2 regions of the Streptomyces uncialis genome follow, and region 1 is predicted to be linked to the other one. Evidence: riboswitches for the same ligand, from Rfam matches in the RefSeq annotation. Region 1 holds a riboswitch; the other holds the start of a gene.
The links. Region 1 has a riboswitch for S-adenosylmethionine ahead of OG711_RS28980 (aminotransferase class V-fold PLP-dependent enzyme). Riboswitches for the same ligand answer to the same signal wherever they lie in the genome.
Positions count from the first base shown of each region.

Region 2: linked by a shared signal. The riboswitch ahead of thrC (threonine synthase) and the one ahead of OG711_RS28980 (aminotransferase class V-fold PLP-dependent enzyme) in region 1 are both predicted to bind S-adenosylmethionine.

Region 1 covers NZ_CP109583.1:6,924,202-6,940,099, reverse strand. Annotated here, with positions in the region: gene OG711_RS29025 (NYN domain-containing protein) at 1-1,280, opposite strand, end outside; gene OG711_RS29020 (hypothetical protein) at 1,319-1,558, opposite strand; gene OG711_RS29015 (rhomboid family intramembrane serine protease) at 1,739-2,506, shown strand; gene OG711_RS29010 (Lrp/AsnC family transcriptional regulator) at 2,544-2,825, shown strand; gene OG711_RS29005 (hypothetical protein) at 2,997-3,380, shown strand; gene OG711_RS29000 (sensor histidine kinase) at 3,367-4,854, shown strand; gene OG711_RS28995 (response regulator transcription factor) at 4,851-5,513, shown strand; gene OG711_RS28990 (SLC13 family permease) at 5,977-7,368, shown strand; gene OG711_RS28985 (glycerate kinase family protein) at 7,436-8,650, shown strand; gene OG711_RS28980 (aminotransferase class V-fold PLP-dependent enzyme) at 8,599-9,999, opposite strand; SAM riboswitch class IV at 10,255-10,371, opposite strand; gene trpD (anthranilate phosphoribosyltransferase) at 10,943-12,004, opposite strand; gene qcrB (cytochrome bc1 complex cytochrome b subunit) at 12,225-13,868, opposite strand; gene qcrA (cytochrome bc1 complex Rieske iron-sulfur subunit) at 13,865-14,923, opposite strand; gene qcrC (cytochrome bc1 complex diheme cytochrome c subunit) at 14,920-15,729, opposite strand; gene ctaE (aa3-type cytochrome oxidase subunit III) at 15,807-15,898, opposite strand, start outside.
Region 2 covers NZ_CP109583.1:4,259,393-4,275,290, forward strand. Annotated here, with positions in the region: gene OG711_RS17445 (DUF4031 domain-containing protein) at 1-96, opposite strand, end outside; gene OG711_RS17450 (hypothetical protein) at 93-419, opposite strand; gene OG711_RS17455 (hypothetical protein) at 563-1,042, opposite strand; gene OG711_RS17460 (MurR/RpiR family transcriptional regulator) at 1,377-2,315, shown strand; gene murQ (N-acetylmuramic acid 6-phosphate etherase) at 2,432-3,424, shown strand; gene OG711_RS17470 (PTS transporter subunit EIIC) at 3,546-5,048, shown strand; gene OG711_RS17475 (hypothetical protein) at 5,125-5,403, shown strand; gene groL (chaperonin GroEL) at 5,688-7,310, opposite strand; gene OG711_RS17485 (cold-shock protein) at 7,778-7,981, opposite strand; gene OG711_RS17490 (MoaD/ThiS family protein) at 8,430-8,705, opposite strand; gene thrC (threonine synthase) at 8,959-10,254, opposite strand; SAM riboswitch class I at 10,273-10,490, opposite strand; gene OG711_RS17500 (glucosyl-3-phosphoglycerate synthase) at 10,627-11,625, shown strand; gene OG711_RS17505 (hypothetical protein) at 11,734-11,949, shown strand; gene OG711_RS17510 (alpha,alpha-trehalose-phosphate synthase (UDP-forming)) at 12,527-13,960, shown strand; gene otsB (trehalose-phosphatase) at 14,022-14,873, opposite strand; gene OG711_RS17520 (DUF3263 domain-containing protein) at 15,484-15,720, opposite strand.

The DNA of each region.
Region 1 (15,898 bases):
TCGGCCACCTCACGGTCGGTGGACGCCACGATGACCGGCCGGCCGGGCGGTTCGGCGCGCACGAGCTGACGGATCAGCTCGTCGGCGGTGACCTTCGGTTTGGAGAACAGCACCCGCACCCCGCGCGGGGGCGCGAGCAGGACGGGGGCGGCGAGTTCGGCGCCGTCGAAGACACAGGTGATCTCGGCGCCGGTCTGCGCGGCGAGCAGCGAGAGCTGGCCGAGCAGCCGCAGCCGCTGTTTCTCCAGGGGCATCTGCGGATAGCCGGTCTTGGTGACGTTGTACCCGTCGACCAGGAGATGGGCCTGGGGCAGCGCGAGGAGCTGGTCGAGGATCGCGGGGTCGTGCTCGGACAGGGCGCGCGCGGCGATGTCCTTGGGGGTCATCCGGCCCGGTTCGACGGCTTCGACGGTCTCGGCGGGCCGCACCGACACGGGCGGCAGGGCGAGTTCCCGGCGCAGCCCCTGAGCGGACTCCAGGAGGGTGTCGAGCAGCAGCCGGACCCGCATGTCCTCGACGCTGCGGCCCTCACGGGCGGCCCGGCGGCTGGCCTCCAGCGCGGCCTCGGCCTCCCCGAGGCGGGACTTGAGCCTGCGGGCCTCGCTGTCGGCGGCGGAGCGCTGGACATGGGTCTCGGTGCGGACGGCGTCGATCTCGCCGTGCGCCTTGCGCAGGGCGGCCTCGCCGCGCTTCACATCGCTGAGGGCGGCGCGCAGTTTGCGGTGCAGGGACTCGGCCTCGCGGCGGGCGGCGTCCAGGTCGGCGCGCAGCCGCTCGGTCTCGGCGCGGGTGTGGTGGCGGGCCTCGGCGAGCTCCACCCGCAGCCGGTCGAGTTCGGCGCGGGCCTCCTCGTCGGCGCGTTCGGCGTCGGCGCGCTGGGCCTCCTCACCGGCCGCGGCGACGAGCTTGACCCAGCCGGCGGGCCGCAGGACGTACGCGGCGGCGGCCACGTCGAGGGGGTCGGCGGCGGGCGGCGGGGAACCCGAGTCGAGCGCCCCGGCCAGCTCCCCCTGGTTCTCACGCAGATGTTCCGCGATGCGCTGGCGGAACAGGGGGTCGCTCTCCAGCGCGGCGGCCATCGCGTTGCCCGCGAACTTGGCGCGGCGGCTGGGGGTGAAGCGCGCGTACTGCCGCAGGGCGGACGGCAGCTCCGACACGGTGAGCCCGCCGAAGCCGTCCGACACGATCTGGACGACCCGGCGGCGCACGCCTTCGGGCAGCGGGCGGTCGAGCACCTCGGCGGTGCCGTCGTCCGGCTCCCCGCCTCCGCTCTCCGTCATCCGTCCGTCACCCCACTAGCTGTGCGGGGCCGGCTCCGTCAGGAGTCGGCACCCGGCCTGTCCACGAGTTCCACCGAGTCGTTCGCGTTGCACCAGCGGCAGCGCACCGTGTCGATGGTCTCACTGACGACGTCGCGTTCCTCCACCTTGGGCTCTCCGGCGAGGTCGAGGTGGACGTACTCGACCACCTTCGAGGAGCGCGTCACATCGAAGCGGGTGAGGTTGCCGCAGAGCGTGCAGCGCCACCGCGTCCGTTCGGTCGGCAGGGGAACCGTCATCGTGGGCGTCGCTTCCTTAGGGCCTGGGGTGCGCCGCGGCACACCCGTCACGTCCATGGCGCGCCCGTCGCGCGGGCGCGTGTCGCCGTAACCCTACGACCTGTAAGGGGCAGCCCGCTCGGGTCCTGGCAACGGCGGGGCAACCGTACGGCTTCGGTCCCGTTCCGTCATGATCTGTCCATGATCGGCTCCTGGGGTGGTGACCGGACGGCCCGGCCGGGCGGGGCGGCGCGCGGCCGCTCGGCGCCGGTGACGTACGCGCTGATCGCGGCATGCGCGCTGATCTTCCTGCTCGGACCGGTCCCGGGCCTGAACCCGGGGTACGGCACGGGGGACGGGTTGCTCGCCGCACAAAGGTCCTATTTCGCCCGCTGGGGAGTGATCCCCGCCGAACTGTTCTCCGGGGCGCCCCGGGCCCTGCTCACCCCCGTCACCGCCCTGTTCGTGCACGGGAGCTGGCTGCATCTGCTCGGCAACATGCTCTTCCTCCACGTCTTCGGGACGATGGCCGAGGAGCGCCTGGGACGGCTGCGCTACCTCGTCCTGTACGTGGTGTGCGGCGCGCTCGCGCTGACCGGGTACGCGACGGCGCACGCGGGGCAGCCGGACGGGGGTCAGACCCTGGTGGGGGCGTCGGGGGCGATCTCGGCGGTCCTGGGGGCATTCCTGTACCTCTTCCCCACGGCACGGGTCACCAGTCTGTTCCCGTTCCTGTTCTTCCTGCCGCTGCGCTTTCCGGCCTGGATGGTGCTGCCGTTCTGGGTGGCGCTCCAGTGGCTGGCGGCGAGCCGGGACGGCCAGGGGCCGGGGGTGGCGTACCTGGCGCATCTGATCGGCTTCGGGCTCGGGTTCCTGGGCTGCTGGGCCGGGTACGGCCGCCTGCGGCCGGGTCTCCCCAGGAGCCCCGCCACGATCCGGGAGGAGCCGGACAGGGGCGGGCTAGAGTGAATCCACCAGCAGCGGCCACCGAGGGAGACAGCCAGCCGTGATCACCGCGATCGTGCTCATCAAGACCAGTGTGGACCGCATCCCGGAGATCGCCGAGGCGATCGCCGCGCTGGAAAGCGTCAGCGAGGTCTTCTCCGTGACCGGGACGTACGACCTGATCGCCATGGTCCGGGTCCGCTCCCACGACGATCTCGCCGAGGTCATCCCCGGCCGGATCAGCAAGATCCCGGGCGTCGAGGGCACCGACACCCATGTGGCGTTCCGCACCTACTCGCAGCACGACCTCGAAGCGGCGTTCGCCATCGGGCTCGACTCCTGACCCGTCCGCCCCCGCCCGGCCGTCCCCCGGCCGGCCCGTACCGCCACCGCGTCCGCCGCCGACGCCCCGCCCCGTACCGCGTCAGCCGGGGCACCTCCCCGGGCCGAAGATGAAGACTTCCTCATCCGCGTCTCATCCTGGGGCGCGGTTGGCCTCGTCACCATCGGAACCATGGTCTTCACTCATCGCATAGCGGCACTCGCCGCGGTCGTCGCGATACCGCTGGGTATCGCGGTGACCAGCTACGCCCTCACCGACAGTCCCGACGACCGCAAGGTTCCGCAGAAGGTGGAGCTGGAGAGCGGCTCCCCCTCCGGCTCCGCGGGCTCGCCCCGTCCGACGCCCAGCGACGAGACGGTCGCACCGCCCTCCATGGACGGGACGCCCTCCGGCACCACCCCCGACGGCGGCAGGAGCACCGCCCCGGACAAGCCCACCGACAAGCCCACGAAGAAGCCGACGAGCAAGCCCCCGGCCGGCGACGACAACAACGACGACGGCCCCGGCGGGGACGACGACGGACCTGGCGGCGACGACTTCGGTGACGACGGCTGATCCGGTGCGCCGCCGGCTCTCCGCACGGCTGCGCATCCTCCTGTGGCTGCTGCTGGTGATGGCGGTGGCGCTCGGCGCGGTGGCCTTCGCCACCCGCTCCGTTTTGCTGCGCGACGCCGACCACCGCATCAACGGCCTGCTGGCCCAGGAGGCCAAGGAGTTCGCCAATCTGGCCGACCGCGGCGTCGACCCGAACACCGGCGACCCCTTCACCGACCCCGACGCGCTGCTGCGGCTGTTCCTGATGCGTCAGTACGCCGACCCCGACGAGGAACTCCTGGGGCTGACCGACGTCCCCGGGCAGGACCCGGTGACCAAGGTGCAGCCGCGGGAGACCCGGGTCGACCACCCGCTGGCCGCGGACAAGCCCGCCCTGAAGAAGGTGTTCGAGTCACGGCACGCCACCGGGACACTGCACCGCCCGCAGGGCGAGGTGCGCTGGGCGAAGGTGACGATCGCGTCCAGCCCCGGGCATCCCCCCGCCGCGTTCGTCGTCGCCTTCCACCCGGCCGGTGAACAGGCCAAGGCGAACGATGTGTTCACCATGCTGATCGCCATCTCCGGGGTGGCCCTTCTGATGACGACCGGCATCGGCTGGGCGGTCGCCGGACGCATCCTGCGGCCCGTACGGATCATCCGCTCGACCGCCGCCCAGCTCACCGAACAGGACCTCACCCGCCGTATCCCCGTCCAGGGCCGCGACGACATCGCCGCCCTCGCCGACACCTTCAACGCCATGCTCGACCGGCTGGAGCGCGCGTTCGCCGCCCAGCGGGAGTTCGTCGACGACGCCGGCCATGAGCTGCGCACCCCGATCACCATCGTCCGGGGCCATCTGGAACTGATGGGCGACGACCCCGCCGAACGCGAGGAGACCGTCCGGATCGTCCTGGAGGAACTGGAGCGGATGAGCAGGATCGTGGAGGACCTGCTGCTGCTCGCCAAGTCCGAACGCCCCGACTTCGTCAGCCCCGAACCCGTCCAGCTCGGGGAACTGACCGCCGACGTGTTCGTGAAGGCCCGGGCACTCGGGGACCGGGACTGGTCCCTGGCCGGACTCGCGGACGCCGAGGTGCACCTGGACGCCCAGCGGATCACCCAGGCCATGGTGCAGCTCGCGCAGAACGCCGTGCAGCACACCGTCCCCGGCCAGCAGGTCGCCATCGGCTCCCGGGTCCAGGAGGGCCGCGTCGAGCTGTACGTCGCGGACAGCGGCCCCGGGGTCCAGCCGCAGGACGCGGGGGTGATCTTCGAACGGTTCCGGCGGGGCACCGCCCGGCGCGGCGCCCGCGGCACCGGCGCGGGCCTCGGCCTCGCGATCGTGAAGGCCATCGCCGAGGGTCACGGCGGCCGGGTGGAGCTGCGGCCCACCGAGGGCGGCGGCGCCACCTTCGTCCTCGTCCTCGACGACCCCGACGGGACGACCGTCCTCATGCCCGCACTGGAAGAGCCCACCAAGGAAGCGGCACTGTGAACCGGATACTCATCGTGGAGGACGAGGAACGCATCGCCTCCTTCGTGCAGAAGGGGCTGCGCTCCAACGGCTTCACCACCACCGTCGTCGGCGACGGCGAAGCGGCCTACGACTACGCCGTCACCGGCGGATTCGACCTGATAGTCCTCGACATCGGACTGCCCGGCAAGGACGGCTTCACCGTCCTGCGGCAGCTGCGCGAGGCCCGGATCTCCGTCCCGGTGATCGTGCTCACCGCACGGGACTCCGTACGGGACACCGTCGCCGGTCTCGAAGGCGGCGCCGACGACTGGATGACCAAGCCGTTCCGCTTCGAGGAACTGCTGGCCCGGGTCCGGCTCCGGCTGCGCACCGCCGCCCGCGCCCCCGAGGTCACCGTGCTGCGCAGCGGGGAACTGACCCTCGACCTGCGCACCCGCCGCGCCCGCTCCGGCGAGCGCACCGTCGACCTGACCGCCCGCGAGTTCGTCCTGCTGGAACTGTTCCTGCGCCACCCCGGCCAGGTCCTGTCCCGCGAGCAGATCCTGTCCCACGTATGGGGCTACGACTTCGACCCCGGCTCCAACATCGTCGACGTCTACGTCCGCGCCCTGCGCAAGAAGCTCGGCGCCGACCGAGTCGAAACAGTAAGAGGAATGGGCTACCGCCTCCCGGAGTAACCCCGGACAGCCGACGGGCGCCCCAAGGGGGCGCGGGGTACCGCGCGAAACCACCGAGCGACGGCACCGGAACAAGTACGCCAGGCCGAGGAGACCCAGGGGCGCGGGGAACCGCGCCCCACGAACAACCCGCACCCGACGAACCACGCCAGGGAACGCCCCCGAAGGGGCGCGGAGAACTGCGCACCCACGAACGACCCGCACAGGAACAAGTACGCCCAGCACAGGAAACCCAGGGGCGCGAGGAACCGCGCACCCCACGAACGACGGCACAGGAACAACCGCGCCCAGCACAAGAAACCAGGCGGGGGCAACCGAAGACACCCCGCACAGGAACAGCCACGCTGAGGTGAACCGGGAAGCGCACAGCGAAGGCGCCGCGTGAAGTTCCTTTCATCAACAACTCATGGAGCCCTCACCGCCGAGGTGAAAGCTCTCTCATGTGACAGTGAACATCCGGCAAATGGCGACCCTGTGCGTGGCGCTGAGCATCTGCGCACTCCTCGTGGTCCCGGGCAACTTCCCGGGCCTCAGCGGCGACGCGCGGATCACCCTCGCCATCTTCGCCCTGGCGACCTGCGCCTGGATCGGAACGCCGATCGACGACACGTACATCGCGCTCGGCGCGGGCCTCGCCCTGACCGCGACCGGCGTGATCAGCAGCGACGCCCTGTTCGGCACCCTCGGTGACGACACGGTGTGGCTGCTGATCTGCGCCTTCGTGCTCGCCGCCGCCGTCGCCCGGACGGGCCTCGCGGGGCGGGCCGCCGCGTTCCTGGTCGGCGGCGCCCGCAATGTCCGCCAGCTCACCCATCTGACGACCGCCGCCCTGGTGGTCACCGCGTTCGCGGTGCCCGCGACCTCGGGCCGCGCCGCGCTCGCCATGCCCGTGTTCCTCGCGCTCGCCAAGGTCCTCGCCGGCCGCACCCGGCTGGTCGTGATGCTCGCGCTGCTGTTCCCCACGGTGATCCTGCTGTCGGCGGTGGCCACCCTGATCGGCGCGGGCGCCCACCTCATCACCGTGTCGGTGCTGTGGGAGGCCGCGGGGGAACGTGTCGGCTTCACCGACTGGCTGCTCGTCGGGCTCCCGCTCGCCGTAGTGTCCTCGCATCTCGCCGCGGAGGTGGTCCTGTTCACCACGACCAAGCGCGCCGACCGCAAGGGCCCCGTCCACATCACCGCCGAACAGATCCAGGAACACAGCGAACAGCCCGTCACCGGGCCCTGGAGCGCGGCTGAGAGCCGCTGCGCGCTGCTGCTGGCCACCGTCGTCGCCCTGTGGTGCAGCGAACCCCTGCACCGGGTGCCGCCCGCGGTGGTCGCCCTGATCGGCGCGATAGTCGCCGCGTCCCCGGCGCTCGGCACCGTACGGCTGAAGGACGCGCTGAAGACCGTCCCGTGGTCGCTGCTGCTGTTCATGGCCGCGACCATGGCGATGGGCCTCGCCCTGTCCGACTCGGGCGCCGCGAAGTACCTGGTCGGCGGGATACCGCTGGATCTGCCGCCGTGGCTGTTCCTCGCGGTGGTGATCGGGGTGTCCACCGCGGCGCACCTGGTCCTCCAGTCCCGCTCCGCGCGGTCCTCCGTCCTGGTGCCGCTGGTCGTCGCGGCGGCGGTCGGCGCCGGGGTGAACCCGGTCGCCGCCGCCCTCGCCTCCACCGCCGCCGCGGGTTTCTGCCACACTCTGCCCGCCTCGGCGAAACCCGTCACCCTCTACGCCGAGATTCCCGGCATCCCGACCTACACCCCGCGCGATCTGCTGCGGATGTCCGCCGTCCTCGCCCCCATGACCGCGCTGCTCGTGCTGCTGTTCACCGTCGCGGTCTGGCCCCTGCTCGGCGTTCCCCTGACCTGATACCGGGTCACCCTCCGCGCTCCGCGCGGCCCCGCACCTCACCCTCACCCGTCACAGGAGTCCCACCATGCTGACCCGATTCGCCGTGGCACCCAGCGGTTTCAAGGAGTCCCTGTCCGCCCAGTCCGCAGCCGAGGCCATCGCGGAGGGCGTCCGCAGGGTCGTCCCCGAGGCGGAGATCGACCTGATACCGCTCGTCGACGGCGGGGAGGGCACCGCGCTCGCCCTCGCCACCGCGTCCGGCGGCCAGCTGGTGCGGCTGCGGGCCACCGGCCCCACGGGGGAACGGATCGGAACGCACTTCGCGCTCCTCGGGGACACCGGCGGCACCGCCGTGGTGGAGATGGCCGCCGTCGCCGGACTGTCGCTCGTCCCGCGTGATCTGCGGGACCCGGGCGTCACCACCACCTACGGTGTCGGGGAGCTGATCGGGGCCGCCCTGGACACCGGGGCACGTCGTATCCTCGTCGGCTGCGGCGACTCGGGGACCTCCGACGGCGGCGCGGGCGCCCTCCAGGCGCTCGGCGCCCGGCTGCTCGACGCGGACGGACGCGAACTGCCCGCCGGCGGCACCGCGTTGATCCGGCTCGCCCGTATCGACACCAGCGGCCTCGACCCCCGGCTGGCCGACACCGAGATCCGGGTCGCCTGCAACCCCTTCAACGTACTGTGCGGCGAGCGCGGGGTGGCCCGGGTCTTCGGCCCGCAGAAGGGCGCGACCCCCGAGCAGGTCGAACTGCTCGCCGCCGCCCTGGAGCACTGGGCGACGGTCCTCACCCGCGATCTCGCCGTCACCACCGACCTGTTCCACGGCACCGGCACCGGCGCCTCGGGCGGGCTCGGCGCCGGACTCGCCGCGCTGGGCGCGCGGTTGCTGCCCCGCTTCGATGTCCTCCTCGACCACCTCGGCCTGGACGAACGGCTCGCCCGCGCCGATCTCGTCGTCACCGCCGAGGGCGCCCTGGACCACCAGACCCCGCGCGGCAAGGTCCCCGCCGAGGTCGCCCGCCGCGCCAAGCTGTACGGACGTCCCGTCCTCGCGCTCGCCGGCACCCTCGGCGAGGGCGCCCACCAGGTCCGGGCCATCGGGGTCGACGCGTACGGCTCGATCATGCCCGCGCCGGTCAGCCTCACCGAAGCGCTGGGCCGGGGCGGCGAGTTCCTCACCGACGCCACCGAGCGGGCCCTGCGCATGATCCAGATCGGCACCCGGCTGAGCGGCGGCCGGACTCACGCGGACGCGGTCGTGTCCGGTACGCAGCGCCCGTCCTCGGTCCGGTAGTTCCAGCGCGCGCCGTCCGCGACCAGCTCCTTGACGGCGCGTACGAACCGCTCCACATGCTCGTCGGGGGTGCCCGCGCCGAAGCTGACCCGGATGGCGTTCAGGGACCGTTCGCCCGGCGCGGCCTCCGGGGCACCGCACTCGCCCGGGTCCTGCGGGTCGGTGCCCAGCAGGGTCCGCACCAGCGGATGGGCGCAGAACAGTCCGTCGCGCACCCCGATGCCGTACTCGGCGGACAGGGCCGCCGCGAAGTGCGAGCTGTTCCAGCCGTCCACCACGAATGAGATCACCCCGACCCGGGGCGCGTCGTCCCCGAACAGCGACAGCACCCGCACCTCGGGCACCTGGGCGAGCCCGGCGCGCACCAGTCCGATCAGATACCGCTCACGGGCCACCAGATCGTCGAACCCGGCCTCGGTGAGCGCCTTGCACGCGGAGGCGATCGCGTACACCCCGATCACATTGGGCGATCCCGCCTCGTGGCGCGCGGCGCTGTCGTGCCACTCGACGTCCACTCCCCCGTCCGCGCGGCGCGACACCTTCCGCGAGGCACCGCCGCCCGCCAGGTACGGCTCCGCCTCGCGCAGCCAGTCGGCGCGTCCCGCCAGCACCCCGGATCCGAACGGCGCGTACAGCTTGTGCCCGGAGAACGCGATCCAGTCGACGTCGAGTTCGGCCACCGACACCGGGTGATGGGGCGCGAGCTGCGCGGCGTCCAGCACGATCCGCGCGCCGTGCGCGTGCGCGGCGGCGGCCAGCTCCCGGACGGGCCACAGCTCACCGGTCACGTTCGACGCACCCGTCACACACACCAGGGCCGGGCCGTACGGGTCCCGGTCGGCGAGCGCCCGCTCCAGGGTCGTCACGGCGTCGGCGGGGGTGCGCGGCGCGTCGAGGTAGGTGACCCGGGCGTCGCGCCAGGGCAGCAGCGACGCGTGGTGCTCCGTCTCGAACACGAAGACCTCGCACCCGGCGGGCAGGGCGGCGGCGAGCAGATTGAGCGAGTCGGTGGTGGAGCGGGTGAAGACGACCTGGTCACCCGCACGGCAGCCGAGGAACGAGGCGACGGTCTCCCGCGCGTTCTCGAACAGGTCGGTCGAGAGCTGCGAGAGGTAGCCGGCGCCCCGGTGCACACTGCCGTAGTACGGGGCGTAGGCGGCGACGTCGTCCCACACCCGCTGGAGCGCGGGGGCGCTCGCCGCGTAGTCGAGGGCCGCGTAGGTGACCTCGCCGCCGGTCACCAGCGGGACGCTCACCTCCCGCCCGAGGACGGGCAGCGGGGCCAGGCAGGCCGGGTCGGACGGGTCGGTGACAGCAGCGGTGGTGGTCGGGGTGACGGCTGCGGACATGACGAACTCCCTGATGCGGCAGATGCGGGGGACCACGCCGAGGACACCGCGCACGGACGGGCGGTGGAACGGGAACCGGTACGGACGCCCTCGCGGGAGGGCATGGCGGTACGGGTGTCCCGTGTACGGGACGGCGTGGGAAAGGAGAAGTGCACACCGGTGCGGGCGTGCCCGGGGGTGGGGCGCTGCGCCCTATCGCATTCGCTTGCTCACGAGACCGCTCCCTCGACGACCAGGACCCCTGGAGACGCGAGGGGTCCGCGCTTGCCGTAGACCTCGCTGCCTACGACCTGGTCTTCACCCGGGGCACCCCGCCACGGACGGAGGGTTGCCGGACAGCAAGCCGGGGCCGATGCGCTGTCACTCATGACCTGCGCAGAATCATGCCAGAAGATCGCCGCGCCGTAAACGGGTCGCCTTCGCTCGCGCTTCCGAGGTCCCACCCCCTCGGGCCCCTGTCCCCGTTCGGCCTCCCCCTGCCTTCGCGCAGTTCCCCGCGCCCCCAGGTACCCCCACCTGCGCGTACTTGTTCCCCGTACAGGTACCGACAGGGGTGCGCGGTTCCTCGCGCCCCCGGGTCCGTCCGGCCCGGCGCACTTGTTCCTGCGCGGGCACTCCGGGGTGTTGCGCAGTTCCCCGCGCCCCTTGATCGCGCCCCTCACGGCAGCCCGCCGCCCGCAGGCCCCACCGCCGAAAGGGGCGCGGGGAACTGCGCACCCCCGTCCGACCCGCACAGGAACAAGTACGCCCAGGTGTGGAACCCCAGGGGCGCGGGGAACTGCGCGAAACCACCGAGCGACAGCACAGGAACAAGCGCGCCCAGCCCCGAGTACCCAGGGGCGCGGGGAACTGCGCACCCACGAGCGACGCCGCAGGAACAAGTACGCCCAGCACAGGCAACCCAGGGGCGCGAGCGAAGGCGACCTGCGGGGGACGGCCGGGGCTACTGGCTCGCGGCGACCCATCGCTCAAGCACACGCCGCGCCGCCCCGGAATCAACCGCCTCCGCGGCCCGCGCGATCCCCGCCCGGAGCTGCTCCTCCAGCGCCCCCGCACCCGGCGCCAACGCCACCAGCGCCGCCGCGGAGTTCAGCAGGACCGCGTCCCGCACCGGCCCGGTCTCCCCCGCCAGCAACCGCCGCGCGACATCCGCGTTGTACGACGCGTCCGCGCCCCGCAGCGCCTCGACCGGCACCAGGTCGAGCCCCACGTCCCGGGGGTCGAACGCGTGCTCCGCGACCGCCCCGCCGCGTACCACCCATACCTTCGAGGTGGCGGTGGTGGTCAGCTCGTCCAGCCCGTCGTCCCCGCGGAACACCAGCGCGGACGAACCCCGCTCGGCGAGCACCCCGGCCATGATCGGCGCCATCCGGGCGTCCGCGACGCCGGTCGCCTGCGCCATGACCCGCGCCGGGTTGGTCAGCGGCCCCAGGAAGTTGAAGACCGTACGGATGCCGAGGTCCCGGCGGGCGAGGGCGACATTGCGCAGCGCGGGGTGGAACTTCACCGCGAAGCAGAAGGTGATGCCCGCCTCCTCGGCGACCTCGACGACCCGCTCGGGCGACAGCTCCAGATTGACGCCCAGCTTCTCCAGCACGTCCGAGGCGCCGCTCGCGGACGACGCGGCCCGGCTCCCGTGCTTGACGACCTTCGCCCCCGTGCCGGCGACGACGATCGCGGACATCGTGGAGATGTTCACCGTCCGGGCGCCGTCCCCGCCGGTGCCGACGATGTCGACGCTCGGGCCGGGCACGTCGATCAGCCGGGCGTGCTCGTACATCGTGCGGACGAGCCCGGTCAGCTCCTCCACGGTCTCGCCCTTGGCCCGCAGCGCGACCGCGAAGCCCGCGATCTGGGCGTCGCTGGCCTCACCGCGCAGGATGCGGTCCATGGCCCAGGAGGTCGCGTCGGCGGCCTGGTCCTCACCGGACAGCAGCGCGTTCAGCACCTGGGGCCAGGAACGGCCCGCCGTGGTGTCGCCTCCAACGGGGGGCACAGCGCTCATGGTCGCTCCTGGGTTCCTGGCCGCGCGGACGCCGGGGGCGCCCGCCGGGCCGAGTCGGCGGGCGGACGCGCCTGCGCGTCCGCGTACGGTGACCGGCCGTGCCGGTCACCCTCCACCCTATCCAGCCCCGGGAACGGCGAAGAGCCCCGTCCGGGCAATGGACGGGACTCCTCGGGTGGCGACCACCGGGACCCCCGCGCGGGGCCCCGGGCCGTGGGGATCAGTGGTGGCCGTGGCCCTCGCTGATCTCCTTGTACTCCTCCACGGAGGGCTTCTCGATCTGCCCCTGCTCCCCGTAGTAGCCCTTCGAGAGCTTCGCGCGCAGCTTCTCCACCGGGGAGACCTTGCGCTTGACGCCGTTCTCGTCGACGAGCGGGCCGATCTCCGCGGGCTTGTACTGCTCGTGCGCCGTGAGGGTGTGGAGCGCCTCCTGGTTGAGGGGCTCGTGGACCTCGATGAACTCACCGTGCGGCAGGCGCTTGATGATGCCGGTCTCGCGGCCGTGCAGCACCTTGTCCCGGTCGCGGCGCTGGAGGCCGAGACAGATCCGCTTGGTGATGATGAAGGCGAGGACCGGTCCCACGAAGAACGCGATACGGACGAACCAGGTGATCGAGTTGATCGACAGATGGAAGTGCGTGGCGACGAGGTCGTTGCCACCGCCGATCAGCATGATCACGTACCAGGTGATCCAGGCGACACCGACACCGGTACGGGTCGGGGCGTTGCGCGGGCGGTCCAGGATGTGGTGCTCGCGCTTGTCGCCGGTGACCCAGGACTCGATGAACGGGTAGACCGCGATCGCGACCAGGACCAGCGGGAAGACCATCAGCGGGATGAACACGCCCAGGGCGAGCGTGTGTCCGGCGAAGTTGATCTCCCAGCCGGGCATCACCCGGATCAGGCCCTCGGAGAAGCCCATGTACCAGTCCGGCTGGGCTCCGGTGGAGACCATGTCCGGCCGGTAGGGGCCGAGCACCCAGATCGGGTTGAGGCTGACGAGCGCGGCGATGACCGAGATGACACCGAAGACGAGGAAGAAGTAGCCGCCCGCCTTGGCCATGTAGACCGGCATCAGCGGCATGCCGACGACGTTCTTCTCGGTGCGGCCGGGGCCCGCGAACTGGGTGTGCTTGTGGTACACGACGAGGATCAGGTGGGCCACGATCAGACCCAGCATGATGCCTGGCAGCAGCAGGACGTGCGCCGAGTAGAACCGGGCCACGAAGTCGACGCCGGGGAACTCCCCGCCGAACAGGAAGAACGACAGATAGGTACCCACGATGGGCACGGACAGGACCGCGCCCTCCATGAAGCGGACACCGGTGCCCGACAGCAGGTCGTCCGGGAGCGAGTAGCCGGTGAAGCCGGTGAACATCCCGAGGACGAACAGCAGGAAGCCGAAGACCCAGTTGACCTCACGGGGCTTGCGGAACGCGCCCGTGAAGAACACGCGCATCATGTGCACGAACATGCCGGCCAGGAAGATCAGCGCGGCCCAGTGGTGGATCTGCCGGATCAGCAGACCGCCGCGGACCTCGAAGGAGATCTTCATCGTCGAGTTGAACGCCTCGGACACCAGCTGTCCCTGGAGCGGGACGTAGGGGCCGTGGTACTCCACCTCGTTCATCGACGGGTGGAAGAACAGCGTCAGATACACACCCGTGAGGATGATGATGATGAAGCTGTAGAGGCAGACCTCGCCCAGCATGAACGACCAGTGGTCGGGGAAGACCTTGCGCATGTTGGCCTTGGCGAGGGAGTAGATCCCCACCCGGCCGTCCGCCCAGTCCGCGACCCGCTCACCCGCGGGCGCCTTGCCCCTGCGGTCGGTCTCGTTCTCGTTCGTCGTGGTGGTACTCATCCGCGCTCCCAGAAGGACGGACCGACAGGCTCGTCGAAGTCGCTGAGCGCCTCAAGGTAGCCCTCCGAGTTCACACCGATCCGCAGCTGCGGAAGGGCGTGACCGGCGGGGCCGAAGATGACCCGGGCGCCGTCGGCGAGGTCGAAGGTGGACTGGTGACACGGGCACAGCGCGTGATGCGTCTGCTGCTCGTACAGGCTGATCGGGCAGCCGACGTGGGTGCAGACCTTGGAGTACGCGACGATGCCGTCGTGCGACCAGGCCAGCTCCTGCTTGTCCTTGATGTCGCCGGGCTGGAGGCGGATGATCATCACCGCGGCCTTGGCGATCTCGGTCAGGAACTCGTGGTCGTGCTCCTCAAGACCCTCGGGCTTCACGAACGTCAGCGAGCCCACGGTCACGTCCTCGGGACGCAGCGGCTCATTGGTGTTCATGTTGACCAGGAGCTTGCCCTTGGACCACAGCGTGTGCCGCAGCTTGGTGCCCGGGGCCGGGCCGAGCCCGCCGAGCAGGACGACACCCGACAGCGGGAACAGGGCCAGCGCGCCGAACATCGTGTTGCGGATCAGCTTGCGGCGGCCCAGCGCCGACTCCTGGGCACCCAGCCGGAAGTCCGCCATGACCTTCGCCTTGACCTCGGGGGTCGCGGCGATCGGGTGGCGCTCGTCGACGACCTCGACATCGGACATCAGGGTGCGGGCCCAGTGGACCGCCCCCGCGCCGATGAGGAAGAGCGAGACACCGAGCGTGAGGCCGAGGGTGAAGTTCAGGGCATTGGTGTGCCCGATCGGCCAGACGAAGATCGACTTGTCCACCGGGATCGCCACATAGGCGACGATGAAGCCGATCGTGCCCAGCATCGACAGCGTGAACATCAGGGCGACCGTGCGCTCGGACCGCTTGGCGGCCCGCTCGTCGATGTCCTGGACACGGTGTTCGTGCGGCGGCAGACCCGGGTCCGCGAAGGGATTGTCCGTGTCGGCCAGGGCTACGGAGCCGTGGGCGTGGTCCTGCGCGGAGGGCAGGTTCTCTTCTGGAATGTCTTGGCTACTCATGACTTCTTGGCCTTTGCGGTCCGAGCGGCGACCCAGATGGCGACGACGATCAGGGCGCCGAGACCGAAGATCCAGGCGAACAGACCCTCACTGACCGGCCCGAGGCCGCCCAGGGTCAGACCGCCGTTGTTGACCGTCTTGTCACCGTTGACCGCGTTGATGTAGGCGATGATGTCCTTCTTGTCCTTCTCCGGCATGGTCGTGTCGGGGAAGGAGGGCATGTTCTGCGGCCCGGTGGTCATCGCCTCGTAGAGGTGCTTCTGGCTGACGCCCTGAAGCTTCGGCGCGTACTTCCCGTCGGTCAGGGCGCCGCCCTGGCCGGTGAAGTTGTGGCACTGCGCGCAGTTGTTGCGGAACAGTTCACCACCGTTGCCGATGTCCGCACCCTCGGGGCTGTACTGGTCCTTGGTGGGGATGCTCGGACCGGCACCGAGCGAGCTGACGAACGCGGCCAGCTGGTCGATCTGCGCCTGGGTGTAGACGACCTTCTTCTTAGGCGCCTGGACACCCTGCGCCACCATCGGCATCCGGCCGGTACCGACCTGGAAGTCGACAGCGGCGGCACCGACACCCGCCAGGGGCGGACCGTCGGTACTGCCCTGACCGCCGGTGCCGTGGCAGCTCGCGCAGCCTACGGCGTACAGCTTCTTGCCCTCCTCGATGGCGAGGGACTGGGAGGTTTCATCGGCCTGCGCCTTGTCCGCCGGCGCGAACGCGGCGTACAGCCCCCCGGTGGCCGCCAACGCGAGGAGTAGGACGACGACAGCCGCCAGCGGGTGGCGTCGTCGTGCGGAGAGCTTTTTCACGGATTACCCCGGTGTCAGGATCTTCTGCGTCGATGCTTCTGGTTGTCGGTACGCGCCCCTCGGTGGGCGCGGCCCGATTACTTGATCAAGTAGATCGTGGCGAAGAGGCCGATCCACACGACATCGACGAAGTGCCAGTAGTAGGACACGACGATCGCGGCGGTCGCCT
Region 2 (15,898 bases), 2.7 Mb from region 1:
GAAGGCGTGCAGCTCGTCGTACGAGACATCGCTGACGAGATGGGACCAGAGGCGGCCGTGGCCCGGCCAGGTGGGCGGGTCGATGTACAGCGTCATCGCCCGGGTGTCCCGGGCGGCCGTCCGAGCGAGCCGACGGGCGCGATCTCCACACCCGCCTCCGAGCAGACCCAGTGCGGGTCCGGCCCGAGCTCCGGTTCGACATCGAGGGCGTGCGGCTCGCCGTCGCCGCACACCGGGCACAGCGGCCAGCGCCCGTACCGCTCCAGCAGGGCGTCCTGCACATCCTGGGCGACGAGCCCGGCGACATAGGCGGCGCCCTCGGGCCACTGCTCGGCCCACCAGCGGCGGTGCGCGACCGCGTCCTCCACCAGCGAGACGATGTCCGCGTCCGCGACATCGCCCGCGACCAGGTCCGCCATCACCAGCGCCCGGGCCGCGTGCAGTGCCTGTTCCGTTCCGGACACACCCTTATCCGCGTTCACCACCCCCCCATTGTGCGCCCTCGGCGCACCGTGTCCCGGCCGCGGGGGAAGACGGCCGGGACCCGGGGTCACAGGACCGGTCAGAGCGACGGCGACCCGGTGAGGTCCCAGCGGAAGTCGCCCAGCCCGTCGCCGTCGATGTTGTAGATCACCGTGCCGTCCGCCGTGACGGGGGAGGTCGTGGTGTCGCCGATGGGGCCGCAGGGGATGTTGTCCCCGGAGACCCCGAAGTTCACGATCGGGAAGAAGTTGCACACCAGACCGGCCTGGACCACGTCGTAGCGCTCCAGCCGTACGTGGACCTCCAGCTTGTCGAACTTGTTGATGGAGCCGCCGCCATTGGCGTAGCTGACGCCCGCTCGCGCCGAGTAGCTGCTTGCGCCCTCCTTCTCCACGCACAGATAGATGGTGAGCCTGGTGTCGGTGCCGGGTGTGGGGAAGGTCTTCGGCTGATTGACGCTGCACTTGAAGGGCGCGGCCGAGGCGGGGCCCGCGAAACCGATGACGGGGGTCAGGGCCAGGGCGGATACGGCGGCGGCACTCACCAGACGTGACTTCATGAGGCTCCTCGATGGATCGGCGGTGGTGTGCCCGGAAGACCGGCCGGTACCTCAACGGGGTTCGCCGCCGACGCTACCGGCGGGTCCGGGCCGCGATGCGACGATGCCCGCACGCTTTTCGCGCATTCCCCGCACCCGGGGTCACGGGACCGCGCCACGCGTCCGGACCCGGCCACCGCCGCGCAGACGGAACGCCGGGACCGGAACCCACCGGCTGATCCGGACCCCACCCGTCGCTGATCCGACCCCGCCGGCTGCTCCGGCGCCGGTCGGGCGTTCCCCCGGGCGTGGACGTCCTCTTGACCGCCCCCCGGGGTGAAAATATCTTTCAAGCGTGACGGAAACAGTGAAGGAAACTTCCGAGAGCGCTCCCGTACCCCCCACCACACCCCCGCCGCCCGCCGCGCTCGCCGCGAAGGTGCGCACGCTGGTGCCCACCATGACCCGCTCCATGCAGCGGGTCGCCGAGGCCGTCGCCGCCGACCCGGCGGCCTGCGCCGCGCTCACGGTCACCGGGCTGGCCGAGCGCACCGGCACCAGCGAGGCGACCGTCGTACGGACCGCGCGTGTCCTCGGCTACCCGGGCTACCGGGACCTGCGCCTCGCGCTCGCCGGGCTGGCCGCCCAGCAGCAGTCGGGCCGCGCCCCCGCGGTCACCGCGGACATCGCCGTCGACGACCCGCTGCACGAGGTCGTCGCGAAGCTCGCCCACGACGAGCGGCAGACCCTCGCCGACACCGCCGACGCCCTCGACATCCAGCAGCTCGCCGCCGCCGTCGCCGCGCTGGCCTCGGCCCGCCGGATCGACATCTACGGCATCGGCGCCTCCGCGCTCGTCGGCCAGGACCTGGCGCAGAAGCTGCTGCGGATCGGGCTGATCGCCCACGCGCACAGCGACCCGCACCTCGCGGTCACCAACGCGGTCCAGCTGCGCGGCGGCGACGCGGCGGTCGCGATCACCGACTCGGGCGCCACCGGCGATGTGATCGAACCGCTGCGCGTCGCCTTCGAGCACGGCGCCACCACCATCGCGATGACGGGCCGCCCCGACGGCCCGGTCACCCAGTACGCCGACCATGTCCTCACCACGTCCAAGGCCCGGGAGAGCGAGCTGCGGCCCGCCGCGATGTCCTCGCGGACGAGTCAGCTCCTCGTCGTGGACTGCCTGTTCATCGGCGTCGCCCAGCGCACCTACGACACCGCGGGCCCCGCGCTGTCCGCCTCGTACGAGGCCCTGGCCCACCGCCGCAGCGCCCGGGCCCCCGGCCGCTGACCCGCCCCGCACCCCCGTCCGCACCGCCCCGGACCACCGGCCCACCGAACCCACCCACCCCACCCCCCACCCGTTCGCACCCGTCCAGCAATCCACGACGTACCGGAGTCCCGCCCATGCCCTCCTCGGCCCGTACCACCTCCAAGGACACCTCCCAGGAAACCTCCAAGGACACCCCCGGCGACACCCCGGACGGCACGCTGCGCGCGCAGCTCGCCTCGCTCACCACCGAGGCGTTCCGCCCGGAACTCGCCGGGATCGACCTGCTGCCCACCCTGGAGATCGCCCGGCTGATGAACGGCGAGGACACCGCCGTCCCCGCCGCCGTCGCCGACCAGCTCCCCCGGATCGCCGCCGCGATCGACGGGATCGCCGAGCGGATGGCGCGGGGCGGGCGGCTGGTCTACGCGGGGGCGGGGACCGCCGGACGGCTGGGGGTGCTGGACGCCAGCGAGTGCCCGCCCACCTTCAACACCGCCCCCGGGCAGGTGGTCGGGCTGATAGCGGGTGGCGCCGCGGCGCTGGTCACCTCCGCGGAGGGCGCCGAGGACTCCCGGGAGCTGGCCGCCGCCGACCTCGACGCCCTGGAGCTGACCGCCGACGACACGGTGGTCGGGGTCTCCGCGTCGGGCCGCACCCCGTACGCGGTGGGCGCGGTCGTCCACGCCCGGGAACGGTACGGGGCGCTGACCGTCGGCCTCTCGTGCAACGCGGGCAGCGCGCTCGCCGCCGCCGCGGACCACGGGATCGAGGTCGTCGTCGGACCCGAACTCCTCACCGGCTCCACCCGGCTGAAGTCCGGCACCGCCCAGAAGCTCGTCCTCAACATGCTCTCGACGATCACCATGATCCGGCTCGGCAAGACGTACGGGAACCTCATGGTCGACGTCCGGGCGTCCAACGAGAAGCTGCGCGCCCGCTCCCGGCGGATCGTCGCCCTGGCCACCGGGGCCGACGACACCACCGTCGACCGGGCCCTGACCGCGGCGGACGGCGAGGTGAAGAACGCGATCCTCATCGTCCTCGCCGACATCGACGCCCCCACCGCGGAGCTGCTGCTGAGCACCACCGACGGAAGGCTGCGGGAGGCCCTGGCCGCCGCGGGCTGACCCCCGCCCCCCGGCCCGCCCCGCGCCCCCCGCCCGCTCGTCCGCCCGCTCCCGGAGGAACCCGCCCCACGACCCATGACCCCCCGCCCTGACGGGCCCGCACCACCAGCGAGGCGACACCATGGCACCCACGACACCGGACACGAACCAGCGGACGGCCGGGGAGCTCCTGCCCCTCGTCGGGGGCGCCGGGAACATCACCTCGGTCGCGCACTGCATGACCCGGCTGCGACTCGGCGTCCGGGACCGCGCCCGCGTCCAGGACGACGCCGTACGGGCCCACCCGGCCGTCCTCGGAGTCGTCGAGGACGGCGACACGTACCAGATCGTGCTGGGACCGGGCCGCGCCGCACGGGTCACCCGCTGGTTCGAACAGCTCGTCGAGGCGGCACCCGTCACGGTGTCCGCCACGGCACCCGGCACGGCGTCCGGCACCGTACCCGTCACCGCCGACGCGCTCGCGGAACGCGGCGCGGCCCTGCGCGCGGACCGCGCACAGCGCAACGCCACCCCGTTCAAACGGCTGCTGCGCCGGATCGCGGCCGTGTTCGTGCCGCTGATCCCCGCGCTGATCGGCTGCGGACTGATCGCCGGGCTGAACGGCCTGCTCGTCAACTCCGGCCGGCTCCCCGGGATCACCCCCGCGCTCGGCGCGATGGCGTCCGCGTTCCTGGCGCTGCTCGCGGTGTTCGTGGGCATCAACACCGCGAAGGAGTTCGGCGGGACGCCCGTCATCGGGGGCGCGGTCGCCGCGGTCGTCGTCTTCCCCGGGGTCACCGAGATCAGCGCGTTCGGCCAGCGGCTGTCGCCGGGGCAGGGCGGGGTCCTCGGGGCGCTGGGCGCGGCGCTGCTCGCCACGGCGATCGAGAGATGGTGCCGGCGCTGGGTCCCGGAGTCGGTGGACGTCCTGCTGACCCCCACCCTGACCATCCTGCTGACGGGACTGGTGACGGTCTACGGGCTGATGTTCGTCGCGGGCGAGGTGTCGTCCGCGATCGGCAGGGGCGCCGATCTGCTGCTGGCTTCCACGGGCGCGTTCGCGGGGCTGGTGCTCGGCGGGCTGTTCCTGCCGCTGGTGATGCTGGGGCTGCACCAGGCGCTGATCCCCCTGCACACGACGCTGATCGACCAGCAGGGGTACACGGTGCTGCTGCCGGTCCTCGCGATGGCCGGGGCGGGGCAAGTGGGCGCGGCCATCGCGGTGTTCGTCCGGCTGCGGGGCAACCGGACGATCCGCGCCACGATCCGCTCGGCGCTGCCCGCCGGTTTCGTCGGGGTGGGCGAGCCGCTGATCTACGGGGTGTCGCTGCCGCTGGGCCGCCCGTTCGTCACGGCGTGCGTGGGCGGGGCGGCGGGCGGGGCGTTCGTGGGGCTGTTCTCGATGCTGGGGACGAAGGTGGGGTCCACGGCGATCGGCCCGTCCGGATGGGCCCTGTTCCCCCTCGTCCAGGGGAACCGGGGGTTCGGCGTCACGGTCGCCGTGTACGGGGGCGGCCTGGTCGTCGGGTACCTGGCCGGCTTCCTCACGACATACTTCTTCGGCTTCACCAGCCAGTCCCTCAAGGAACTGAACACCGACCCGACCCCGGACCCCGACGCAACCCCGGAACCCGCCCGAGCCTGACCCCCGAACCCCGACGCATACGTTCCCGTGACCGTCCGGGCCGCTTGTTCGTTCCCCGGGCCTGGAGGTCACATCGATGAGTTCACCCGGAAGCACAGCGACTGCGCGTGACTGGACTTTCGTCCTGTACCCGCAACGGCGCCCGAACGAGCGGGAGTCCGACGCTTTCGATCACGCGGCCACGCTCGCCGGTGGCGAGATCGGGTGGGAGGAGGACCCGAGCGGTGTGCGGTTCCCCTGCACGGTACGGGCGCCCTCGGCGAAGGAGGCCGTGATGTGGGCCGTCGAACGGCTCGCCGGGGTGGGCGTACCGGTCTCCGACGTCAGGATGCCGCTGACCGCGGCGTTCGGGTAACGAGGTCGGACAACCCCAGGAGCCGCCCCAAAGGGGCGCGGGGAACTGCGCGAAGACGAGGGCCGACCCGCACCCGACGAACAAGCCCGAAGCGGCAGCATCCAGGGGCGCGGGGAACTGCGCACCCCACGAACGACGGCACAGGAACAAGTACGCCCAGCACAAGGAACCTCGGAAGCGCAAGCGAAGGCGCCCCCCACTCCCCGGAAAACGCCCGCGGGCGGCACCCCCGCTGTGGGGTACCGCCCTTGGGAACCTGCTGGAACGTCCGAGCCGGGAAGGGCTCAGAAGTCCATGTCACCGCCCGGCATTCCACCGGGAGCGGCCGCGGAGGCCTTCTCCGGCTTGTCGGCGATGACAGCCTCGGTCGTGAGGAACAGCGCGGCGATCGACGCGGCGTTCTGGAGCGCGGAACGCGTCACCTTCGCCGGGTCGAGGATGCCCTCGGCGATCATGTCCACGTACTCACCGGTCGCGGCGTTGAGACCGTGACCCGGCGTGAGGTTGCGGACCTTCTCCACCACGACGCCACCCTCAAGGCCGGCGTTGACGGCGATCTGCTTGAGCGGGGCCTCCAGCGCCAGCTTGACGGCGGCGGCACCCGTGGCCTCGTCGCCCTCCAGCTCCAGCTTGTCGAAGACGGCGGCAGCCTGGAGCAGCGCGACGCCACCACCGGCGACGATGCCCTCCTCGACGGCGGCCTTCGCGTTGCGCACCGCGTCCTCGATGCGGTGCTTGCGCTCCTTGAGCTCCACCTCGGTCGCGGCACCGGCCTTGATGACGGCCACGCCGCCCGCGAGCTTCGCCAGGCGCTCCTGGAGCTTCTCGCGGTCGTAGTCCGAGTCGGAGTTCTCGATCTCGGCACGGATCTGGTTGACCCGGCCGGCGACCTGGTCGGCGGAGCCCGAGCCGTCGACGATCGTGGTCTCGTCCTTGGTGATGACGACCTTGCGGGCGCGGCCCAGGAGGTCCACGGTCGCGTTCTCGAGCTTGAGACCGACCTCCTCGGAGATGACCTCGCCACCCGTCAGGATGGAGATGTCACCGAGCATCGCCTTGCGGCGGTCGCCGAAGCCCGGAGCCTTGACGGCGACGGACTTGAAGGTGCCACGGATCTTGTTGACGACCAGGGTCGACAGGGCCTCGCCCTCGACGTCCTCGGCGATGATCAGCAGCGGCTTGCCCGACTGCATGACCTTCTCCAGGAGCGGCAGCAGGTCCTTGACGTTGCTGATCTTGGAGTTGGCGATCAGGATGTACGGGTCGTCGAGGACGGCCTCCATACGCTCCATGTCGGTGGCGAAGTACGCCGAGATGTAGCCCTTGTCGAAGCGCATGCCCTCGGTGAGTTCCAGCTCCAGACCGAAGGTCTGGGACTCCTCGACGGTGATGACGCCTTCCTTGCCGACCTTGTCCATGGCCTCGGCGATGAGGTCACCGATCTGGGTGTCGGCGGCGGAGATGGAGGCGGTGGAGGCGATCTGCTCCTTCGTCTCCACGTCCTTCGCCTGCTCCAGCAGCGCGGCGGAGACGGCCTCGACGGCCTTCTCGATGCCACGCTTCAGGGCCATCGGGTTGGCACCCGCGGCGACATTGCGAAGACCCTCGCGGACCAGCGCCTGGGCGAGGACGGTCGCGGTCGTCGTGCCGTCACCGGCGACGTCGTCCGTCTTCTTCGCGACCTCCTTGACCAGCTCGGCCCCGATCTTCTCGTACGGGTCTTCGAGCTCGATCTCCTTGGCGATGGAGACACCATCGTTGGTGATCGTGGGGGCGCCCCACTTCTTCTCAAGGACGACGTTGCGGCCCTTGGGGCCGAGGGTGACCTTGACGGCGTCGGCGAGCTGGTTCATACCGCGCTCAAGGCCGCGCCGCGCCTCCTCGTCGAACGCGATGATCTTGGCCATGTGAAGTGGTCCTCCCGGACTGAAGGGGGTCCTACCCGCGCCCTTACGGCGTGGGAGCGGATGGTTCGGACCGCGCTGGCGCCCGCGACGGACGGCCTGCGGGGCCGTGCGGTTCCTTGCCCCGCCCGGTCCGCGGGCCTCACCGACCCGGTCCTTCGTAAGCACTCTCACTCGGAGAGTGCTAACGCCAATGATTAGCACTCGACCGGTGCGAGTGCAAGCGGCTCAGCCCCTTCCAGGGCGTCCGACTTCCCGTTCGGTAGCGCGGTCGAGGGGGGTCTGTACGGGTTTTCGACCCCCCTGCGCGCGGGCGCGCGACCCCCGCGGGAAGCGGTACCGGACCGGAGCCGACCGGAACGGACCGGAGCCGGCCGCGCGGGGCCGGGGCGACAGAGAGTGAAGGGGCCCGCCCCCTCATCGGGTGCGGACCCCTTCACCAGGTCGCTTGCCGTCCGTCGACGCGCGCCTCAGACAGCCAAGCGGACCATGTCCGCCTGCGGCCCTTTCTGACCTTGCGAGATCTCGAACTCGACCCGCTGGCCCTCTTCCAGGGTGCGGTACCCGTCCATCTGGATGGCGCTGTAGTGGACGAAAACATCCGCACCACCGTCGACCGCGATGAAGCCGTAGCCCTTCTCCGCGTTGAACCACTTGACGGTGCCCTGAGCCATGCCTAACTCCCCTATTACTGGCCCTTGCACAGGACCGCACTTCGCGGGCCCGGGTCAGACCTCCACCCCTCATCGGCTGGGGGTGTGCGCCGGAACGCGTCGACCGCCGCTGAATGTATCTGTCCAACTGCCGTCTGCAACAGGTCAATCGGACGAGAAATCCGGGCACGACCGATCGGAGATTTCCGGCGAATTGACTTGAATTCAGGGCAAGTCGGGCCCGGCAAATGCCGCGAAAGGAATACTTCGGCAAAGCTCTTTGGCTACTTCTTATCGGCGCGCGGCCAAATAACTCATCTGAGTTCGGCACGGGCGGCGCGGCCTTTTCCCCAACTCTATCGCGTTCAACCCTGGAGAATTGACCAGAGAATCGCCCCCTCCGCGTCTTTCGCGGAGGGGGCGCGGACGGTGACACACCGTGAGCGGTCACCAGGAGTACGGGCGGGGCTCAGCCGCCGGCGACCGCCGGGATGATCGACACACCCGCGCCGTCGGGCGTGGCGGTCGAGAGACCCTGCTCGAAACGGACGTCGTCGTCGTTGACGTAGACGTTCACGAAGCGGCGCAGATTGCCCTGGTCGTCCAGGACGCGCGCGGCGATTCCGTGGTGGTTCTTCTCCAGGTCGGCGATGACCTCACCGAGGGTCGCGCCCTCGGCGGGCACCTCGGCCTTGCCGCCGGTGTAGGTGCGCAGAATGGTCGGGATACGGACGTTGACGCTCATGTGGCGGCCTTTCCGGGTCGGTTACCGGCGGTGCGGGTGCCCCGGCCCACCGGGCGCCCCCGTCCCCCGCCACCGCCCGGACGGAACCGGGACGCGACCGGGTCGGGGCAGGCGGATCGGGGCAGGGCGGTGCGGGGCGGTGCGGGGCAGGACAGGCAGGGCGGTGCGGGACGGGGCGGGAACGGGACCGGGGGGCCGGGGCGGGCGGGGACAAGGAAGGCGGCGTCCCGGTCCCACCCCGGTCACGTACCGGTCAGTCGGTGGCGAGGCCCGCCGCGCGGAACGCCTCCAGGCTGGCCGGGATGGTCGCGGTGGGGCCGGTCGTCGGCTCCACCGCGTCCAGGGTCTTGAGCCCGTCGCCCGTGTTCAGCACCACCGTGGTCAGCGTCGGGTCCAGCAGCCCCGCCTCGATGAGCTTGCGGGTGACACCGACCGTGACCCCGCCCGCGGTCTCCGCGAAGATGCCCTCGGTCCGGGCCAGCAGCTTGATCGCCTCGACGACCGTCGCGTCGTCCACGTCCTCGACCGCGCCGCCGGTCCGGCGGGCGATGTCGAGCACGTACGGGCCGTCCGCCGGGTTGCCGATGGCCAGCGACTTGGCGATGGTGTCCGGCTTCTGCGGACGCACCACGTCATGCCCGGCCTTGAACGCGGCGGAGACCGGCGAGCAGCCCTCGGCCTGCGCGCCGAAGATCCGGTACGGCTTGTCGGCGACGAGGCCGAGCTTGATCAGCTCCTGGAGTCCCTTGTCGATCTTCGTGAGCTGGGAGCCGGAGGCGATCGGGATCACCAGCTGGTCCGGGATCTCCCAGCCGAGCTGCTCGCAGATCTCGTACGCCAGCGTCTTGGAGCCCTCGCCGTAGTACGGGCGGAGATTGACGTTGACGAAGCCCCAGCCCTCACCGAGCGGGTCACCGATCAGCTCGGAGCAGAAACGGTTCACGTCGTCGTACGTGCCCTCGATGCCGACGACGTCGCCGCCGTAGACGGCGGCCATGACGACCTTGCCCTGCTCCAGGTCGTGCGGGATGAAGACACAGGACCGGAAACCGGCCCGGGCGGCGGCGGCGCCGACGGCACCCGCGAGGTTGCCCGTCGAGGAGCAGGAGAGCGTGGTGAAGCCGAAGGCGCGCGCGGCCTCCAGGGCCTGGGCGACGACCCGGTCCTTGAAGGAGTGCGTCGGATTGCCGGAATCGTCCTTGATGTACAGGCCGCCGGTCACCCCGAGCTCACGGGCGAGGTTGTCGGCCTTGACGAGCTTGGTCCAGCCGGGGTTGAGATTCGGCTTGGACGCCACATCGGCGGGGACGGGGAGCAGCGGGGCGTAGCGCCAGATGTTCTCGGGGCCCGACTCGATCTTCTTGCGGAGCCCCTCGGGGTCACCGACCGGGAGGTCGTAGGCGACTTCAAGGGGCCCGAAACACAGTTCGCACGCGAAGATCGGGCCGAGGGCGAAGCGCTCCCCGCATTCCCGGCAGGACAGCGCGGCGGCGGGACCGAGATCGACCGCGGGGGCGTCGGTGGAAGGTGCGACGGTCTGAACAGCCATGAGAGGCGAGGCCCTTTCTCCTCATCTTCCCCGTGACGCGTTTCGCCACGAGACGGAATTGGCACCTTCCCGAGCCGGGGAGCCTCGCGACATCGCGCAGTGTCCGGTACGTCGACGCGTGACGTCATCACGGATGACGTGGTGCTGCGTCGGCGGATCACTGACGGTTACGAGAACCGGCTGGAGGGTTGCCGGGGCTTCAACGGGCCGTATCCCTCTGCCCCTCTGGATGAGCGGTATTCGATTGTGTGTCGGCGCGGCGACCCCGACATGCGACGGTCATCCGCGTTGTTCAAGACTGTAACCGAAGGCCAGGACAGTTGAGATAGTCGTCCGCACCGCGAGATGGATCACAGTTGGGAGCCGCTGACCGTGCTGGAAGAAGTCGAGAACTGGCTGAGCAGGCGCTCCTGGTCCGTGACCGACCGGCCGCGGAGCAGGCTCGTCACGGCGAAACGGGCTTCGGGCGCCCGGGTCAGTGTCGTCCTTCCGGCCCTCGACGAACAGGCGACCGTCGGCCAGATCGTGACCGTGATCCGCGAGGAGCTGATGCGGGGACCGGTACCGCTGGTGGACGAGCTGGTGGTGGTGGACTCCGGTTCCACGGACCGGACGGCCGAGGTCGCGGCGGCGGCCGGCGCGCGGGTGGTGCACCGGGACGCGATCCTGCCCCGGCTGCCCGCGGTGCCCGGCAAGGGCGAGGTGCTGTGGCGGTCGCTGCTGGTCACCAGCGGCGACATCGTGTGTTTCGTGGACGCGGATCTGCGGGAGTTCTCGGCGGACTTCGTCGCGGGGATCGTGGGACCGCTGCTGACCGAGCCGGAGGTGCAGTTCGTCAAGGCGATGTACGACCGTCCGCTGGGGGCCGGGGCGGGGCCCGGCGGGGCGGGGCCCGGCGGGGCGGGGCCCGGCGGGGCGGGGGGCGAGCAGGGCGGCCGGGTCACCGAGCTGATGGCGCGCCCGCTGCTCAACATGCACTGGCCGCTGCTCGCCGGGTTCGTCCAGCCGCTGGGCGGGGAGTACGCGGCGCGGCGCTCGCTCCTTGAGCGGCTGCCGTTCCCCGTCGGGTACGGGGTGGAGCTGGGGCTGCTGGTCGACGCGCTGCACACGGTGGGGCTCGACGCGCTCGCGCAGGTCGACGTGGGGGTGCGAAGGCACCGCCACCAGGACGGGCGGGCGCTGGGGCGGATGGCGGCGGCCATCTACCGGACCGCGCAGCTGCGGCTGGCGCGGGGGCATCTGCTGCGGCCCGAGCTGACGCAGTTCGAGCGGGGGGACCAGGGGTTCGAGCCTCGGACGTACCAGGTGGATACCGAGGAGAGGCCGCCGATCGGGGGGATCGCGGAGTACGCGGCGCGGCGGGTCGCGTAGCCGGGCCCTCGGTTGTCTATTTTCACCTTTATGCGTTTTTCACACCCCAGGGGGAAGGTATCGGGCGGTGGCGTCCGACGGTTCGCCGTGTGGACGGCAGGGGTCCTCGTGGCGCTGGCACTCGCCGTGACGGCGGATTCGTCCGCGTACGCGGCGGGGTCGCCCCGAGCGGGCGCCACCCCCGTGGCGGGGAGCCCGGCGGGCGCCCCTTCGGGGCGGGAGGGGTCGGCGGTGCATCTGTACGCGGGGCTGGGGGTCTCGCTGGTCGCGATGGCGGGGCTGCTGGCGGTGGGCATCCGCAGCAGGGTGAACGGCCCGAGGTAACCCCCGACGCTCCGGGCGCCGTATACGAACTCGGCCGGCCCCGTTGGTCCCGTTGGTCGGCGCCCTCTTGGTCTCTTGCGCTGGGCGAACTTGTTCCTGTGCCGTCGTTCGTGGGTTTCGCGCAGTTCCCCGCGCCCCTTTGGGGCGCATCCGGCTTGTTCTTCGGGTCGGTGCCGGTCGGGATTCTCCGTCCTCGATCCGACACGCTCGGTACGACGTGAAGTGGCTCTACTGAAGAGCATCGGAGTCTGCGAGCAGAGATTCCCGCCCACCCCCTCCCGCAGCAGCGCGACTGCGGGAGGAGAGGAGTGCCCCTTCAGGGGCGCGGGGAACTGCGCACCCACGAACGTACCCGCACAGGAACAAGTACGCCCAGGTGGGGAACCCCAGAGGCGCAAGCGAAGGCGACCCGCGGGGAACTGCGCACCCACGGACGGCCTGTGCGGGGACGAGTACGCCCAGCCGGACGGACCTCGGAAGCGCGAGCGAAGGCGAACTGCGGGCAAAACCACCGGGTGCTCGGACAGGGGGCCGATGGGACGTTTGGGGGGCAGGGGGGTGGGCGAGGTATCGCCGTATGGGTTTCTCTCAGGGTGGGCAAGGCGCCAGGATCCTCGTCGCGTCGAACCGCGGCCCGGTCTCGTACGACGTACAGAAGGACGGCACCCTGCAAGCCCGCAGAGGCGGCGGCGGCCTCGTCTCGGGCCTCTCCGCGATCGGCCCGGACACGGACGCGGTCTGGGTCTGCGCCGCCCTCGGCGACGGCGACCGCGAAGCGGTCCGCCGCACCGGCGGCGCCCTGCCCCAAGAGGACACCGGCGACCAGCGGGTCCGGATGCTCGACATCCCGCCGGAGGTGTACGCCGACGCCTACAACGGCATCGCGAACTCCGTCCTGTGGTTCGTCCACCACATGCTGTACCAGACCCCGCTGGAGCCCGTGTTCGACACGGAGTTCCGCACCCGCTGGGCCGCCTACGAGTCGTACAACGCCGCGTTCGCCCGCGCCCTCGCGGACGAGGCGGCCGAGGGCGCCGCCGTCCTCGTGCAGGACTACCACCTGGCCCTGGTCCCGGGACTGCTCCGCGCGCTGCGCCCCGATCTGCGGATCGGCCACTTCTCGCACACGCCGTGGGCCCCGGTGGACTACTTCCGGCTGCTGCCGGACGACGTGGCGGAGCAACTGCTGAGGGGCATCCTCGGCGCGGACCGGGCCGCGTTCCTCACCCACCGCTGGGCGGACGCCTTCACCGCGTGCTGCGAGGAGATCCTGGGCGGTACCGGCGGCACCCGGATCGGGGTGCACGGGCTCGGCGCGGACGCCGGGTTCCTGCGGGAGCGCTCGCACCGCGCGGACGTCGAGGAGCGGATGACCGCCCTGCGCGAGCAGATCGGCACCGCGCCGGACGGCGGCCCGCGGCGGACGGTCGTCCGTGTGGACCGTACGGAACTGTCGAAGAACATCGTGCGCGGGCTGCTGGCCTACCGGGACCTGCTGGAGCGGTACCCCGAGTGGCGCGGCCGGGTGGTGCACATCGCGTTCGCGTACCCGTCGCGGCAGGACCTCGCGGTCTACCGCGAGTACACCGAGGAGGTGTCGAGGGTCGCCGGGGAGATCAACGGCGCGTACGGGACGGAGGGCTGGACGCCGGTCGTGCTGCATGTGAAGGACGACTTCGCCCGGTCCCTGGCCGCGTACCGCCTCGCGGACGTCGCCCTCGTCAACCCGGTCCGGGACGGGATGAACCTCGTCGCGAAGGAGATCCCGGTGGTCTCCGACCAGGGCTGCGTCCTGGTGCTGTCCCGGGAGGCGGGCGCGTTCGAGGAGCTGGGGGAGCACTCGCTGACGGTCAATCCGTACGACGTGACCGCCACCGCCGACGCCCTGCACCGGGGCCTGTCCACCCCCGACGCCGAACGGGCCGAGCGGACCAAGCACCTCGCGGCGGCGGCCACCGCGCTCCCCCCGGACCGGTGGTTCCTGGACCAGCTGCGGGCCCTGGACGACTGAGCACCGACCGGACCGGCCACCAGGAACCGTTCTCCGGGTGGTGGGTGCCGGTCCGTGGCGGTCAGGGTGTCCGGATGGCCGCCGCGAGGGACGCCAGCAGCGCGACGACGCCCGCCGGGCCGTCCACGACCAGGTCGGAGCGCTCGGCCAGCTCCGTCACCTCGGTGCTGCCGCTGCACACCAGCAGCCCGGGGAAGCCGCCGGAACGCAGCTTCTCCACCGCGGCGAAGGCGGGGATGTCGCCCAGGTCGTCGCCCGCGTACAGGACGGCCGCGGCGTCCGTCTCCTTGAGGTACCGGGTGAGGGCGACGCCCTTGTCCATGCCCGGGGGGCGCAGTTCCAGGACCATCCGGCCCGGTTCCACGATCAGGCCGTGCCGGGACGCGAGCGCGGCGAGCGGGGTGCGCAGCGCGTCGAACGCGGCCTGCGGGTCGTCGGCGCGGCGGGTGTGGACCGCGACCGCGTGGCCCTTCTCCTCGATCCACGCGCCCTGCCGGACACCGGCGGAGTCGAGGACGGCGGGGAGTTCCGCGCGGACCGCGGCGACGCCGGGATGCGGGTCGGGCGCGGTGAGCGTGCCGGTACGGGCGTCCCAGCGTTCGGCGCCGTAGTGGCCGAGGACGACGAGGTGCTCCAGGCCCGGGACCCCGGCGAAGCCGCCGTTGCGGACGGCGACGGGGGCCGGGCGGCCGGTGATGACGGCGACCGAGCGGACGAGGGGGCCGAGGGATCTGAGTGCGGGGACGGCGCCCTCGTGGGCCCGGGCCCGGTCGGGGTCGGCGACGATCGGGGCGAGGGTGCCGTCGAAGTCCAGGGCGATCACCGCGTGGTCCGGGGCGGTGAGCAGACGGTGGAGGCCTTCGCGGCCGGCGGGGGTGGTGGGGCTCGGCAAGGTGTTCGGGTGGCTGCCCATGGTCCCCGAGCGTAGCCCTAGCCGGGCCGGCAGACAGAGGACCGGCGAGCCGTCGCCGTCCCCTCGCCCCCGGGGTTCCCCGTGCCGGGCGCACTTGTCCCTGTGCGGGTCGTCCGGTGGGTGCGCAGTTCCCCGCGGGTCGCCTTCGCTCGCGCCCCTGGGTTCGTCCGGCTGGACGGGCTTGTTCCTGTGCCGTCGCTCCGCGGGTGCGCAGTTCCCCGCGCCCCTGGGTTCGTCCGGCTGGACGGGCTTGTTCCTGCGCCGTCGATCGTGGGGTGCGCAGTTCCCCGCGCCCCTGGGGTTCGTCCGGGTGGACGGGCTTGTTCCTGTGCCGTCGCTCGGTGGTGGCGCAGTTCCTCGCGCCCCTGGGTTCGTCCGGGCTGGCGGGCTTATTCCTGTGCCGTCGCTCGGTGGTGGCGCAGTTCCTCGCGCCCCTGGGGTTGTCCGGCTGGACGGGCTTGTTCCTGTGCCGTCGTCCGGGGGTGCGCAGTTCCCCGCGCCCCTGGGTTTGTCCGGGCTGGCGGAGTTGTTCCTGTGCGGGTATGTCCGGGGGTGCGCGGTTCCTCGCGCCCCTGGGGTCGCGCCGCTTGCGGTGGCCGTTCGGCTGCGGTCAGCGGTCTGTGCGGCGGGTGGTTCTCACCCGGCGCAGGCGGTTGACCGTCACGGGGTCGTGGGCCAGGGCCCGGGGGTCGTCCAGCAACGCGTTCAACAGCTGGTAGTAGCGCACGGGGGCCATGTCCAACCGCTCACGGATGGCCCGCTCCTTGGCCCCGGGACTCGCCCAGCTCATCCGCTCCAGCGCGAGGACCCCGACCTCCCGCTCACCCAGCCCCTCATCACCCACCATCCAAAACACGGTACGCCACCCGCACCGGACAAGGCCGCCCCTCAGGAGCGCGAGGAACCGCGCCACCACCGAGCCGCGGCACAGGAGCAACTCCGCTGACCCGGACAACCCCAGGGGCGCGGGGAACTGCGCCACCACCGAACGACCGCACAGGAAAAAGCCCGCCCAGCCGGACGAA